DNA from 4 places in the Aurantivibrio plasticivorans genome. Region 4 is predicted to be linked to each of the others. Evidence: predicted binding sites of a transcription regulator. Region 4 holds the regulator's gene; each other region holds the start of a gene.
The links. Region 4 encodes sigma-54, which starts transcription at its own class of promoters, with help from an activator protein. Its sites were predicted from a motif close to TGGCACANNNNTTGCNNT; they were not measured.
Positions count from the first base shown of each region.

Region 1: ACZ5NB_RS11220 (flagellar hook-length control protein FliK) is a predicted target of sigma-54. The motif match lies at 1,848-1,865, and genes of this name have one in related genera.
Region 2: ACZ5NB_RS00715 (TorF family putative porin) is a predicted target of sigma-54. The motif match lies at 2,442-2,459, and genes of this name have one in related genera.
Region 3: glnL (nitrogen regulation protein NR(II)) is a predicted target of sigma-54. The motif match lies at 1,891-1,908, and genes of this name have one in related genera.

Region 1 covers NZ_AP036020.1:2,486,350-2,490,069, forward strand. The annotation lists gene ACZ5NB_RS11220 (flagellar hook-length control protein FliK) at 128-1,765, opposite strand; gene ACZ5NB_RS11225 (hypothetical protein) at 2,041-3,078, shown strand; gene ACZ5NB_RS11230 (DUF4180 domain-containing protein) at 3,220-3,534, opposite strand; gene ACZ5NB_RS11235 (DUF4234 domain-containing protein) at 3,559-3,720, opposite strand, start outside.
Region 2 covers NZ_AP036020.1:156,133-159,852, reverse strand. The annotation lists gene ACZ5NB_RS00725 (ammonium transporter) at 1-1,160, opposite strand, end outside; gene glnK (P-II family nitrogen regulator) at 1,189-1,527, opposite strand; gene ACZ5NB_RS00715 (TorF family putative porin) at 1,634-2,323, opposite strand; gene urtE (urea ABC transporter ATP-binding subunit UrtE) at 2,729-3,424, opposite strand; gene urtD (urea ABC transporter ATP-binding protein UrtD) at 3,428-3,720, opposite strand, start outside.
Region 3 covers NZ_AP036020.1:408,872-412,591, reverse strand. The annotation lists gene glnA (glutamate--ammonia ligase) at 1-1,069, shown strand, start outside; gene ACZ5NB_RS01860 (DUF4124 domain-containing protein) at 1,221-1,760, shown strand; gene glnL (nitrogen regulation protein NR(II)) at 2,015-3,091, shown strand; gene ntrC (nitrogen regulation protein NR(I)) at 3,078-3,720, shown strand, end outside.
Region 4 covers NZ_AP036020.1:2,764,623-2,768,342, forward strand. The annotation lists gene lptA (lipopolysaccharide transport periplasmic protein LptA) at 1-388, shown strand, start outside; gene lptB (LPS export ABC transporter ATP-binding protein) at 392-1,117, shown strand; gene ACZ5NB_RS12430 (RNA polymerase factor sigma-54) at 1,427-2,983, shown strand; gene hpf (ribosome hibernation-promoting factor, HPF/YfiA family) at 3,172-3,462, shown strand; gene ACZ5NB_RS12440 (PTS sugar transporter subunit IIA) at 3,489-3,720, shown strand, end outside.

The sequences.
Region 1 (3,720 bases), 280 kb from region 4:
AAAATGCCAGCGGGAGACAATTGGGTTTCTAAATGGGGTAAGTTTGAGAGGGAGGGAGGATGAGCGGCAGATTTGAAAAATCTTACCGCCTAGAATTTAGCGTTCCACGTTTTGCGATGGCTGTACGCTAAACGTAATAGTCCACGAGGTTGAGTAGTTCTAATGTAGCGGGTTCATCGCTGCTATTCACTGAATCGCCCTCACCTGGCATCCCAGAAGTAATTCCACCATCGGTGTTATCGTCCTGCGCCTCGTGCCCAGAATCGCGGCCTGACACATCAACATCGACTAGATTTAAGCCTCCCTGTTCGAACATTTCTCTTAATCGAAAAGCATTTTGATCTAGCATGTCACGAACGCTGGCGTTATGACTGACGAAACTAATACTGGCGGTATCTTGATTTACAGCAATCTTAACCTGCAACGGCCCAAGTTCTGGCGGATCCAGCCGAACCTCTGCAGACTGCACTTTCTGACTGGCTAGCCAAAACATCTTGTCAGCCATGGCCTGCCCCCATTCTCGATTACTGGCCAGTACCGGCAATTTAACTGAGGGCCCAACGCCGTCCTCCCCTCCACCTACTTGGTGGAGGGTTTGTAAGGTCTGTCCCCACTTCCCATCGGCGGCGAGAGGCTTGATTGTCATCGCCATAGTAGAACCATTGTCAGCAAGAGCTGACTTGCCATCCACCGCTTGCGACTTACCTAATAGATCGACAGACCTGAGATCCTGTTTCATGTTGTTTCTGAGGGCTTCTGACAAGGTAGCGGCAGTGGGTACCACCTCTGCCACTCGACTGCTTTCAGGCGACTGCGCGGTGGTACTGATAAGGTCGCTAGCCCCTTGCCCCGTAGACATTAGATGAGAGCGGCCTGAGTTTGGCATGGCGTTGGTATTTCCGAAGGTTTCCACACCTGGCTTCTTGGGGCCTACTTCGGCGTGAACAAGATCGTTAACCGCTCGTTCACTGGCAAGATCTTTGGCTTGCGTCTGAGAGTTACCATTTTCAAATACGCTATCAACGGCTTCTATCGGTATGTGAGTCTGCGGCTCATTGGCAACAGTGCTTGTTGTACTAAGGTTAGTGTTTTCACCTATCGGTTGAAGTATTTGAGCGATAGCTTCTGCTAAGGGGACCCCACCTTCAACTAGGTCCTCTAATGCCTCCAATTGCTGTGGTGTCAACTCCTGAATGGCATTTAGCCCGTTGAGGTTTAATTCCGACAGGCTGTCATGCATAGCGGGGATACTTAGTGAGGCAGGTAAATCTTGTCGCTGTTGCGGCAAACTATTGCCTTCAGGCTGAAAAATACCCCGCGGCGTATCGTCATCCGTATTCGCTTGGTGCGGCGCGCTGTGCGCGCCACCTTGTTCTTCAGTGGCATCATAAGATTTATTTTCCGTTGCGGCTTTTACATCGTGGTCCGCCGACTTATTTTGTCGTTCACTATTCGCATTTTCACTAAGGTCGTCGCTTTTGCGCGCTTCATTTGCTGATGACTTTACTTCGCTAGAATGATTCGGTGAAGATGGATTATCTTTCTCTTGAACGCCTTTTTTTTCTGATTTTTCAGCAACTTGCGACGCACTACCTGTTGTTTTATTGGGTTGTTCGGATCGATCACGGAGCACCTCGTGAAAGCGTTTACCGGACTCAGAAGGCGCTTTATCCACGACACGAGTCTTGTTTTCTGGGTTTACTTTCACCACAGGGTTAGCATTCAGTGACAATATAAAATCAGTCGAGTTTGGTGTTGCGCCCATTTCAGTAGACTCCTTACAACGCTATACACAAGATGCTGCTACCACTATATCTAATAGCGGGTATTTAAATTCTATGAGAAGAAGTGCAAAGGCAGTGCCAGATCAAAAACCGATGAGTTAACCTAATGAACGTGGCTTAAATAAACTAGGTCACGATTAAACTAGGTCATGGTCACCTTACCGATTGAAAAGCCAAAAACAATAATTTGAAAAACAAAAGCAATTGTGCGGTTTTCCCGCAATTTAGACGAACGATGAATTCAGGAGTTAGAAAAATGAAAGCGTCACGCGAGACGATACGCTACTTAGTTAGGCTTTTGCCTAGTGTAGTCATTAGCGCACTAATGACTACTACTAGCGTCGCTGAAAACTACACAATACCTCGTATGGCAGATGGAAAACCCGACTTGCAAGGCGTATGGACCAACGCATCGCTGACGCGTATGACTCGCCCGGCAGAGTTCGAAGACCTTGTGATACCAAAGTCGAAAATTGAAGAAATCACTTACAACTCCTACTACAACCGCCGTTTACGCGAAGACAATAAGCGAACCGACCCGAATGCACCACCGCCAAACGACGGCGACACAAACAAAGGCTATAACAACTTTTGGATTGATCCGGGTTCTACTTACGGCATAGTGAAAGGTGAATACCGTTCTTCTTGGATTATTGAGCCAGAAGATGGGCAAATTCCCTACTCCAAAGAAGGCCGGATGGCCAGAATGGCTGCTTTCAGACCCACCGGTAATGGAAAAAATGGCCGGGTAGGAATGTTTGACGGCCCAGAAGTTCGTCCGGTCGGAGACCGCTGTCTCATAAGTTTCGGTAGCTCAGGTGGTCCGCCGCTTAACAATGTGATGTACAACAATCATTACCAATTTGTACAAACCCCCAATCACGTGATGATTATGGTAGAAATGAATCATGATGCTCGCATCATTGATCTGAATGGGCAGCACAATCCAGCGGCAGTCAAAGAATGGTTTGGTAGCTCAGTGGGACAATGGGAAGGTGATACATTAGTTGTCGAAACTCAAAACGTACACCCTATTCAAGAAACTCGTGGGGCATTTCCGTTATCAGAAAAAGGAACAGTGATTGAACGTTTCACTCGTGTTGGCGAAAAAGAAATGCTCTATGAATTCACCGTCGACGATCCTATTTTTTACAGTAAGCCTTGGAAAGGTGAAATGACATTAACTAAAGATGACGAGCAAATCTTTGAGTATGCTTGCCACGAGGGGAACTATGCGCTTCCAGGCATATTACGTGGTGCTCGGAAAGAAGAACGAGAGAAAACAGGCAAGTAGTTTTATGTTATAAGTCATTCATAGTGTGTTAAAAAAGGCGTTTGAGTTTTCTCAAACGCCTTTTTTATATTTTTTACAATAATCAAAAGCCATATTTAATTTAACAATGCCATCTATATTTAACCATTACGACGCTGTAAATCATAACTCAAGCCAGCTTTCAGCGGCTGCAACGGAGTCGAAGAACCTTATCGTCGAGTGCCGCTGATGATCGCGCATTAGCTCAGTGATGCGGGCCCCGTAATCGTGCTCTTGCGGCACGATGAAAGCGGCTTTAAACCCATAGTTCACAAACTTCTGAAATACCTCGCCTGCAACACCATTGCTTAAATCAAAAAACTCTTTATGCAGATCAGACTCTGTAAAAATACACCCCGTTAAACCGCTGCCAATTACAGCTAACGCGTCTGATGCCGAGTTCAACACAATAGCGTGGTCCCTAGCGAGTAATGTCATCCCAACAACCAATAGTCGAAATAATTAGCTCTGACCTTCGACGGTACTCGTTAAGTGATCTTCAGACTCGTCGATGTACTCATTGATTTTATATTGCAGATAATAAATCTGAAAAAAGAAGGTAATAATATTACCCAGTGAATATCTGTTTTTAAATATTTCATCGACAAGTCGATTTCTAAATTT
Region 2 (3,720 bases), 1.7 Mb from region 4:
ACCACTAAGCTAGTGACGAATACCCATACGAAGATGGTTAACGCACCAACTAGCTGACCCATAAAGGTAGCATCGCTGTCGGTAATCAATACCGCGAAGATACCCCACAAACCAACCACGCCGTGAACAGAGATCGCACCGACAGGATCGTCAATTTTCAATTTATCCAACGCTAGGATGCTGAATACTACGATCACACCACCGACAGCACCGATGAGAGTTGCACTCAAACCAGAAGGATCAGCGGGCTCTGCAGTGATTGCAACCAAACCAGCTAATGCACCGTTCAATGCCATGGTCAAATCGGCTTTACCGAACAAGATGCGCGCAACAATGATTGCCGCAATCAAACCACCGGCCGCCGCAGCGTTAGTGTTTAAGAAGACGTTAGCAACTTCGTTCGCAACACCGATACCACCTAGTTTTAGAGTAGAACCGCCGTTGAAACCAAACCAACCTAACCAGAGGATGAAAGCACCCAAGGTTGCTAAAGGAAGGTTTGCACCTGGAATAGCGTTGATTTCGCCGTTGGCACCGTATTTACCTTTACGAGCACCGAGTACCAATACGCCAGCAAGCGCAGCAGCCGCACCCGCCATATGAACAATACCTGAACCCGCATAATCGCTATAGCTCAATTCGTATAGACCAAAGACGCTTTTGCCACCCCAAGTCCAACCACCTTCGATTGGGTAGATGACACCGGTCATAACAACCGCGAAAGCAAGGAAAGCCCAAAGCTTCATACGCTCAGCAACCGCACCCGATACAATCGACATCGCGGTTGCAACGAAAACGACTTGGAAGAAGAAGTCAGAAGCTCCTGAGTATTCACCCATGTCTCCGAAACCAGCTTCGTTGGACGCCTCAAGAATGCCCGCAATAGCTGCATCATCCATTCCGCCAACAGTTGTTACGCCAGAAAGGAATAGGCCGCCGTCGTACATAAAATGGTAACCGCAGATTAAGTACATAGTACAAGCAACGGCAAACAGAGCGACGTTTTTGGTCAAAATTTCAGTTGTGTTCTTTGCGCGAACGAGCCCAGCTTCAAGCATTGCGAAGCCTGCGGCCATCCACATAACCAGTGCGCCACACACTAAGAAATAAAATGTGTCCATGGCGTACTGCAATTCAAAAATTTGATTTTGTAAATCCATAGCGATTCTCCGGAATTGCGATTATTCGTTATAGAGCGTCTTCGCCGTTTTCGCCGGTGCGAATACGAATGACTTGCTCTAGCGGCGAAATGAAGATCTTCCCATCACCAATTTTTCCGCTATGTGCTGTTTTACTAATTGACTCAACAACGCTGTCAACTTGAGAGTCGCCAACGGCAACTTCAATTTTGGTCTTAGGTAGAAAATCCACCACGTACTCAGCGCCGCGATACAATTCTGTGTGACCTTTTTGTCGGCCAAAACCTTTTACTTCAGTCACGGTAATACCCTGTACACCGATTTCTGAAAGTGCTTCACGAACAGCATCAAGCTTAAAAGGTTTAATAATTGCTGTTACTAATTTCATAAGGGTTTCCTCAGGTTGATTGGCTTCAATACTCGGCGATAAAAATGTCTAACTGTTAAAGCCGAGTAAAAAGCTGGCCGAAACCAGCTTTTTACAGACTCAAGCCTTATTCAATAGGAAGAGAGTAAGAAACAAGGAATTGCATGTTGTCATCAACACCTTCTTCGTCTTCGATAAACTTACTGATAGTGAAGCTCAAGTTATCGTTGTAAGAGTAAGAAAGGTCCAAATGTACAGGATCGTCGTTCTCACCGCCGTCGTTGTGGTGTTGGCCAACTAGGATACCGAAATCACCGATAGAACCAGCGATGGTGTAGTAGCTGTAACCAGGTCCGCCAGCAATGTTGTCGTAGTAGGTCACTGCAACAGGGCCGATACCAACAGATAAGATCGCTTCAGACAGATCACCAACAGTGTCGTCTCGAGCAGGGATATAAGCGAACAGTGGATCGATTAAAGTGTCATAAGTAGCATCTGGATAAACGTATGACAAAACGCTTAGGTCAACACTAACAGGGCCAAACTCGCCGCCCCAGCCGACATAAAGGTCGTACTCAGAACCCAAAGAGTCATCACCAGAAGTGCCCCAAATACCAGCGTAGAAACCTGCACCACTAACGGTGATATCACCAGATACAGCTGCACTGCCGTCACCTAGATCATAACCACGCCACAAGTACATGTTAGCAACGCCAACTGATGCACTAACTTCAGCATTCGCAACAGGTGCAAACGCTGCAGACGCCGCGATTGCGGTAGCTGCTAAGGTACAAGTCAATGATTTAGTCATTTTCATGTTTTTTAGTCTCCAAGAATGATAGTGATTTTCATTTTGTTATTACGTTATCTGCGCTTGCGTCGCGATGGTGCGATCACCGTTGCAGCTTCGATAATGTTGTATCGCGCCCTACCCTAAAGCATACAGCGTGCCACTACGAAAAAATCCTTATTCGTCAATGTGTTACAGCCAAAACCGGAGATTTTTTGGCTTGCAACCGCACATATACGCCCAACAATAGCGCGCGGGCCACAATATGCACCAGTTTCACGCCCTAATAAAGAGCAGAAGCAATAGTTTTAAGGGTTTAGCACGAGGTATTGATTGGTTATTAAACAATTAAGCAGGAAACTTAAAGAAAGGATGCACCGAAGGCGCCCAAAGGCAACGCGTGAAACATTGTTTTAGGCGCCAGGTGCCAATCTAGACGGTCATATGTGCACGGACTTTATCTTCTTCCATTTCAGCCGCTAAGCCAGATAAAACCACTTCACCGCGATCCATCACCGAATACTCATCAGCGAGTGCACGGGCAAATTCAAAATATTGTTCGACTAACAAAATAGCCATCTCACCACGTTCTTTTAGGATAGTAATGACGTTGTGAATATCTTTGATGATTGACGGCTGGATACCTTCCGTTGGCTCATCCAGGATAAGCAAGCGAGGCTTCATGACCAATGCACGCGCGATAGAAAGCTGCTGCTGTTGGCCACCGGACAAATCACCGCCTCGGCGATGCAGCATTTCTTGCAACACGGGAAACAAGCTATAGATCTCATCATCGATTTTTCGTTGGCCGCGTGGCAAGGCAGCAAAACCACTTTTGAGATTCTCTAACACCGTCAGCTGAGAAAAAATTTGTCGGCCCTGTGGAACATAAGAGATGCCTTGCCGTGCACGGTCTGCCGCGCTTAGTTTGTTGATATCCTTACCTTCCCAGGTCACAGTACCCGTACGAATTGGCTGACGCCCTGTGATGGCCTGCATCAAGCTACTTTTACCTACCCCGTTGCGACCCAGTACACAGGTTATCTCACCTTTTTTTGCACTTAGGCTAACGTTCTGTAGTGCCTGGCTAGCGCCATAATATAAATCGATATTTTCTGCTTTTAACATGACTCAGCGCCCCAGATATACTTCAACGACACGAGGATTAGACGATACCGTATCCAAATCGCCCTCGGCGAGCACACTGCCCTCATGCAGAACGGTGACTTTACAATCTAGCGCTCGTACGAAATCCATATCGTGCTCTACAACAACGACTGAGTGCTGCTTGCTAATCTCTTTTAACAGCTTTGCAGTTTCCATCGTCTCTGTATCCGTCATCCCACCGGCAGGTTCATCCACCAACAATACTTCTGGGTCCTGAATAAACAACATACCGATTTCTAACCATTGTTTTTGTCCGT
Region 3 (3,720 bases), 2.0 Mb from region 4:
TTACCTAACATCAACCGGCTTAGGTGATTCGGCGTTCTTCGGTCCCGAGCCAGAATTCTTCGTATTTGACGATGTAAAATGGGGCTCAGATATGAGCGGCTCGTTTTACAAAATCAGTTCTGAAGAAGCCGCTTGGTCTTCTGAACATCATTTCGACGATGGCAACATGGGCCACCGACCCGGCGTAAAAGGCGGTTACTTCCCAGTTCCACCAGTTGATTCGCTTCACGATCTGCGTGGCGCAATGTGTAACGCCATGGAAGCCATGGGCCTAAACATCGAAGTACACCACCACGAAGTAGGCACTGCCGGTCAATGTGAAATCGGTGTGGGTGCCAACACCTTGACCAAGAAAGCCGACGAAGTACAAGTACTGAAATACTGTGTACACAATGTTGCCCACGCTTACGGTAAAACCGCAACGTTTATGCCTAAACCGCTGGTTGGTGACAACGGCAGTGGAATGCATGTTCACCAGTCATTCGTCAAAGATGGTGTCAATCAGTTCGCGGGCGATGTCTATGCCGGCTTGAGTGAAACCGCGCTGTTCTATATCGGCGGGATCATTAAGCACGCAAAAGCCTTAAATGCGTTTTGTAACGCTTCAACTAACTCCTATAAACGTCTAGTGCCAGGCTTCGAAGCCCCTGTTATCTTGGCTTACTCAGCGCGCAACCGTTCAGCGTCCATCCGCATTCCTTACGTTTCAAACCCCAAAGGCAAGCGTATTGAAACTCGTTTTCCTGACTCAACAGCGAATCCTTACTTGGCATTTGCTGCGTTGCTAATGGCTGGCCTGGACGGAGTGAAAAACAAAATCCACCCGGGTGATTCGGCCGATAAAGACCTCTACGATCTTGAGCCTGAAGAGCTGGCAGAGTACCCAACGGTTTGCGCGACATTCGACGAAGCGCTGAAAGCCCTCGACGAAGACCGGGCGTTCCTAACCGAAGGTGGTGTTTTCTCTGACGACATGATCGATGCCTATATCGCACTGAAGTCTGAAGAAATCGAGACGCTAAACATGACCACTCACCCCGTTGAGTTCGATATGTACTACAGCGTTTAATTCAAACGTTAATAGACGATAGAAAAAACCCAGCTACGGCTGGGTTTTTTGTGGGCCCCATAGTCGTAAGGTCACAATGAAAATGGCTTGGAGCTGCGCCAAAGCAAACGGTACACTTGCTGCACTACATCCCAATTGATGGAATGAATCTATGCGCCTTATGGTTTTTAAGTTATTTATCACGATTGCCTACTGCCTCTTGTTCAGCCAGAGCACCTATTCAGCCGACGTTTATAAAACAGTCGACGAGCATGGCAACATAACCTACAGCGATAGTCCCTCAGGTTCATCATCAGAGAAAGTACAATTAAAAGAAGACAACCGAATGCCGGCACCAGCGCTACCAGCCACCCCCAGCGCACCTCGCCAAAGTGAAGAAGAGTCGCCTGAGCAAGAGATCCCAACGAGCTACAGTGTAAGCATCACCTTTCCAACCCATGAATACCACGTACCTCCGGGTGAACGAAGCCTTACTGTGAGCACAAAAACCGACCCTGAACTCCATAGCAGCCACACTGTTAAGGTGAGCGATAATGGGTCTATGTTAGACGGCTCGACCATCAACCATATCACCCCTGGAACTCACAGCATCAGCGCAAAAGTCGTTGATAAGCGCGGAAAAACGCTAGGTAGAGCGGCCGCCGTTACCGTGTATGTTCACCGAGTGAATAGACCGCGACCAGCCCCTTAACGGGCGACACCCAAGAACAACTGACAAGCCCCATTTTAGAACCACTTTTTTCACCCCTCCCCTTTATGAATCACGAGAGCACACTTTTGGTTCATACTGATGCACCACACCCCATAATTGCACTACAATTGCGCACACCTCTTTCTCCGATAGCGAAATATCTCAGCTGATCACTACTGGTTATGCGCCTTGAATTGCCCCAATTAGGTGGTTTAGTTTTTGCAAGCGTCCGCTAAGCAGTGAAGGACACACCAATGCCAATAAACCCAGACTTCAAACAAATCATCGAAAACCTGACCACAGCCATTCTCATTGTTGATCAAAAGCTGTGCTTCCAGTACGTCAATCCGGCGGCAGAAATCCTCCTCGAAATCAGTGGCGACCAAGTTAAAGGTACACCTATCAGTAGCAGCTTTCACGAATCCGAGGCAGCTTTAGATACCTTGCAAGACGCTTCGACGCACCGAGTCACTTACACTAAACGACAAGCACCATGGCAACTGCCAAATGGCACAGACCTAACCGTCGACTACTCTGTCACTCCCTTAGCAGAAAGCTCAGATCTCCTCATTGAAATCCAGCACCTGGACCGCCTACTGCGCATCAGCCGTGAGGAAGCGACAACAGCAGCCCAAGAAACCACTCGAAACTTAGTGCGTGGGCTTGCTCACGAAATCAAAAATCCGCTAGGGGGGATTCGCGGTGCCGCTCAGCTGCTCGCACGTGAACTCAACGACAGATCCCTTGATGAATATACCCACGTCATCATCCAAGAGGCTGATCGTCTGCGCAATCTAGTGGACAAGATGCTCGGCCCACACCAACCCACCTCAATGGAAGCGGTCAACATTCATGCGGTCGTTGAACGCGTTGCCACCATTATCAATGCCGAATCCGGTGGCACCTTGGTGATTGAGCGCGACTACGATCCAAGCATCCCTGAGATTCAAGGCGATAAAGAGCAGCTAATCCAGGCGATTTTGAACGTTGTTCGCAACGCTTGGGAGGCATTAGAAGATGCTGGCATGAAAGATGAAGGGGAAATAACTATTCGTACGCGTGTGCAGCGTCAATTTACCATTGGGCGCTTCCACCATAACCTGGTTTGCCGGATTGACATCATCGACAACGGCCCAGGTATTCCGCCAGAAATCATTGAAGATATTTTTTACCCAATGATTTCTGGGCGAGCCAAGGGAACCGGACTAGGACTCGCAATTTCACAACAATTAATCAGCCAACACTTAGGGCTAATCTCCTGTGACAGCCGCCCTGGGCGCACACAGTTTTCAGTCTACATACCTATGGAACAAGATAATGCAAAAGTCTAATCAAGTGTGGATTATTGACGACGACCGATCGATTCGCTGGGTGCTAGAAAAGGCACTGCATCAAGCAGGCATTGAGACCGAAAGTTTTGATAGTGGCGACCGCGCCATGCTGGAATTACAAAGCTCCCATCCCGAAGCCGTAATTTGCGATATCCGCATGCCCGGCATTGATGGCTTGGAGATGCTTAAAAATCTGCAACGGGATAACCCGGATGTACCCGTCATCATCATGACAGCTCACTCAGACTTGGATAGTGCTGTCGCTGCCTACCAAGGTGGTGCCTTCGAATATTTACCAAAACCATTTGACGTAGACGAAGCGCTAGCGGTGACTCAACGTGCGCTTGCACATGCAAAAGAGAACCGTGGCCTCAGCGTCCCTGAACCCCAGGAAATTGGTGGTGAAATCATCGGTGAGGCACCTGCAATGCAGGAAGTGTTTCGAGCCATCGGGCGCCTTTCGCAATCCAACATTACCGTTTTAATTAATGGCGAATCAGGCACCGGTAAAGAGCTTGTTGCTCGCGCGCTCCACACCCACTCGCCTCGACGCAGCAACCCCTTTATCGCGCTGAATATGGCAGCCATTCCCAAAGACTTAATTGAATCGGAATTGTTTGGTCACGAGA
Region 4 (3,720 bases):
TTATTCTAAGAACGTCGTCGTCACTCAGGGCTCACTGAAAATCATGTCAGACGAATTGACCGCGCACGGCAACATCAATAACCCCAACAAAATTATTGCCATTGGCGAACCTGCCACACTGCAACAGCAGCCATCAAGCGATCAAGGCGTAATAACGGTTAAGGGTAACCACATTGAGTACCGAGTGGGCAGCGAGCAAGTTTTAATTTCAGGTAACGCTGTATTTGAGCAAAGCGGTACAACCATCACCGCAGCCAAGCTGTTCTACGATGTCAGTAGCTCCCTGGTAGAAGCAGAAGCCGGCGACGACACTATCAAACTGGTTAGCCCTCCGCGCAACCGTGGCGCGAGTGACGAACAACCGCCATCTAACAATAAAGCGGAGTAGCCAATGTCCACTCTTCGTGCCGAAAACCTTGCTAAGCGCTATAAAGGGAGAGATGTGGTTTCAGATGTTTCGGTGTCTGTATCTGCTCGAGAGGTAGTCGGCTTACTCGGCCCAAACGGTGCAGGGAAAACAACCTGTTTTTATATGATCGCAGGCCTGATTAAACCTTTGCGTGGCGAGATCTTCATCGACGACCTCAATATTACTCAATTTGCTATGCATGATCGCGCTAAAGCGGGCATAGGCTATTTACCTCAAGAGGCTTCGGTTTTTCGCAAGTTATCGGTCGCTGACAATATTCTCAGTATTCTCGAGACGCGCCCCCAACTCAATCGTAAACAGCGCCTCCACAAAATGGAGGAATTGTTAGTCGAGTTCAATATCACCCACTTACGCGACAGCCTAGGCATGGCGTTATCAGGCGGCGAACGCCGTCGAGTGGAAATTGCGCGAGCGTTAGCCACTGATCCTGCCTTTATTTTGTTGGACGAACCCTTCGCGGGCGTTGACCCAATATCCGTTAACGACATCAAAGGCATCATCACTCACCTAAAAGAACGCGGTATCGGCGTGCTCATTACCGATCACAATGTAAGAGAAACGCTCGATATTTGCGAGCGCGCTTTCATTGTTAGTGAAGGTCATATCATCGAGTCGGGTAGCCCCGAACAAGTTCTGAACAACCAGAAAGTTCGCAAAGTTTATCTGGGCGAACATTTTCGTCTATAGGCCTATCGACACGCCTCAAGTCAACGTCTAATTCGCTATTAACCGCGTTTTTTACAAACCAATTTTCATTAAATAAGCGATTTTTTGACCACAGGCATAAACATTGCTTGTCAAGATTGCCGCGTCGCGGTAGCCTGTCTACACTTAGTCAGGGGTTCCAAATTGGCACATCCTTTCTAGACAATTTAGCTGATGTAAATTAAGGGAAAGCCAAGTCTCACGGTTGAGCAACAAGATCTTGTCAACGCTCGCACTATCAAACCGAAGTTGTGCTTGGCAAGTTAAAGTGCAACGCAGTCGCCGTCATCTATGAAACAATCGCTTCAACTTAAGCTGGGCCAACAGCTCACAATGACACCGCAATTGCAGCAAGCAATTAAGCTTCTGCAACTGTCCACCTTGGATTTACAGCAAGAGATCCAAGATGCGCTAGATTCCAATCCAATGTTGGAGATATCTGAAGATGATTCAGGTTCGGATGGAGGCAGCGGTGATACTGATTCAAATTCGGAGAATACCAGCGAAGCAACCAGTACATCCGATGGCGACTCCGCCAATGACCCTCAAGACCTTTATAACAACGATAATTTCGAGAATAGCGCACCCAATTCAAGTGATGACTCGCAAGATTACCCTGAGTCAGACTGGAATAATGAAATCCCCAATGAACTTCCAGTCGATACCAGTTGGGACGATATCTACCAACCGTCAACAGGCCCTGTCGCTAGTGGCCCTGAAGACGAAGACTACGATTACGACTCCCGGCGTACTGTCACAGAGTCTCTATACGATCACCTAATGTGGCAGCTTAATTTGACGCCAATGTCTGATCGAGACCGCGTCATCGCCATGTCAATTCTTGATGCTGTTGAGCCGTCTGGTTTCCTTTCTCAAACCACCAATGAGATATTTCACGGTATCGAAGATAGCCTGGAAGAACTCGAAGAAGATGAAGTCAATGCCGTTTTACATCGACTGCAACAATTTGACCCACCCGGTGTTTGTGCTCACGACCTCCAAGAGTCCCTACTCATCCAGCTGAAACAGTTCGCTGAAGATACACCTTATTTAAAAGACGCCTTCGTCGTCGTCAAAGACCACCTAGCATTGCTCGGTAGTCGAGATTACAAACAATTAATGCGTAAAACAAAGCTCAAAGAAGCGGAACTACGCGATACGATTTTATTAATTCAAAGCTTAAACCCTCGCCCAGGTGAACAAATTAACGCTGGGGAAACCGAATATGTCGTACCGGATGTATTCGTCAGTAAAGAGGACGACCGGTGGGCAGTGAAGCTAAATCCTGATATCGCACCTAAGCTGCGTATCAACCCAGCCTATTCTGCATTGATTAAGCGAGCCGACAATAGTAGTGACAACACCTTCTTGAGAGATAATTTGCAGGAAGCGCGATGGTTTCTAAAAAGTTTGCATAGCCGTAACGAAACCTTGTTAAAAGTTGCCACCTGTATCGTAGAAAAGCAACGCGGTTTCTTAGACTATGGTCCAGAGGCGATGAAGCCACTAGTTCTTCACGACGTTGCTGAGGCGGTGGGGATGCATGAATCCACTATTTCCCGTGTGACAACGCAAAAGTATATGCACACGCCACAGGGGATATTTGAGCTAAAATATTTTTTCTCTAGTCATGTCAGTACCGACAGCGGCGGAGAATGCTCATCTACCGCTATCCGCGCTATAATTAAGAAACTGGTTGTTGCGGAAAATCCGAAAAAACCACTCAGTGATAGTAAAATTGCCGAACTATTGGCCGAGCAAGGTATTCAAGTAGCAAGACGCACTATAGCCAAGTATCGGGAGTCTCTAAACATTCCCGCTTCTAACGAACGCAAACGGCTTGTGTGAAAAGTATCCAGCGATTAACTCGACACATTTGTCGCGACCTTACTTCCGCTACAGTCATAGCGCCTACTTAGGCAAAGAGGCTTATATCCAACAGGAGTCAACGCCCCAAGTATGTAATGTGACCCGCAAAACAATCAATTATTGTCATATAACGGACAGAGTTCCCCTACACAATTAGGAGCTGCACTATGCAATTAAACATCAGTGGCCATCACCTCGATCTCACCGACTCCATTAAAGATTATGTCGCCAACAAACTCGACAAACTCAACCGACACAGCGACCAGATTACGTCGGTTAACGTTATCTTGTCAGTCGACAAGCTGGAGCAAAAAGCAGAAGCCACTGTACACGTTAGCGGTAAAGATTTTTTTGCGGATTCTAGCAATGAAGATTTATACGCTGCGATCGATCTTCTGTCAGACAAGCTTGACCGACAGCTCATTAAGCACAAAGAAAAGCAACGTAGCCATCGCTAGTCGTCTCGCGAGCAGTTAACCAACCTATGGACATTAGCAAGATACTCTCCCCCTCTCGCACTTGTTGCCACATTGCTGGTGGCAGCAAGAAGCGGGTTTTGGAAGAAACAGCAAAAAAAATCGCAGAAGACTACCCGGCACTCTCGTCGGATGAATTATTCAGAGAACTAGTGAATCGAGAGAGACTAGGCTCTACTGGTATTGGGCAAGGTATTGCAATACCGCATTGTCGGGTCAAAAACTTAGCCAATGCCGTGG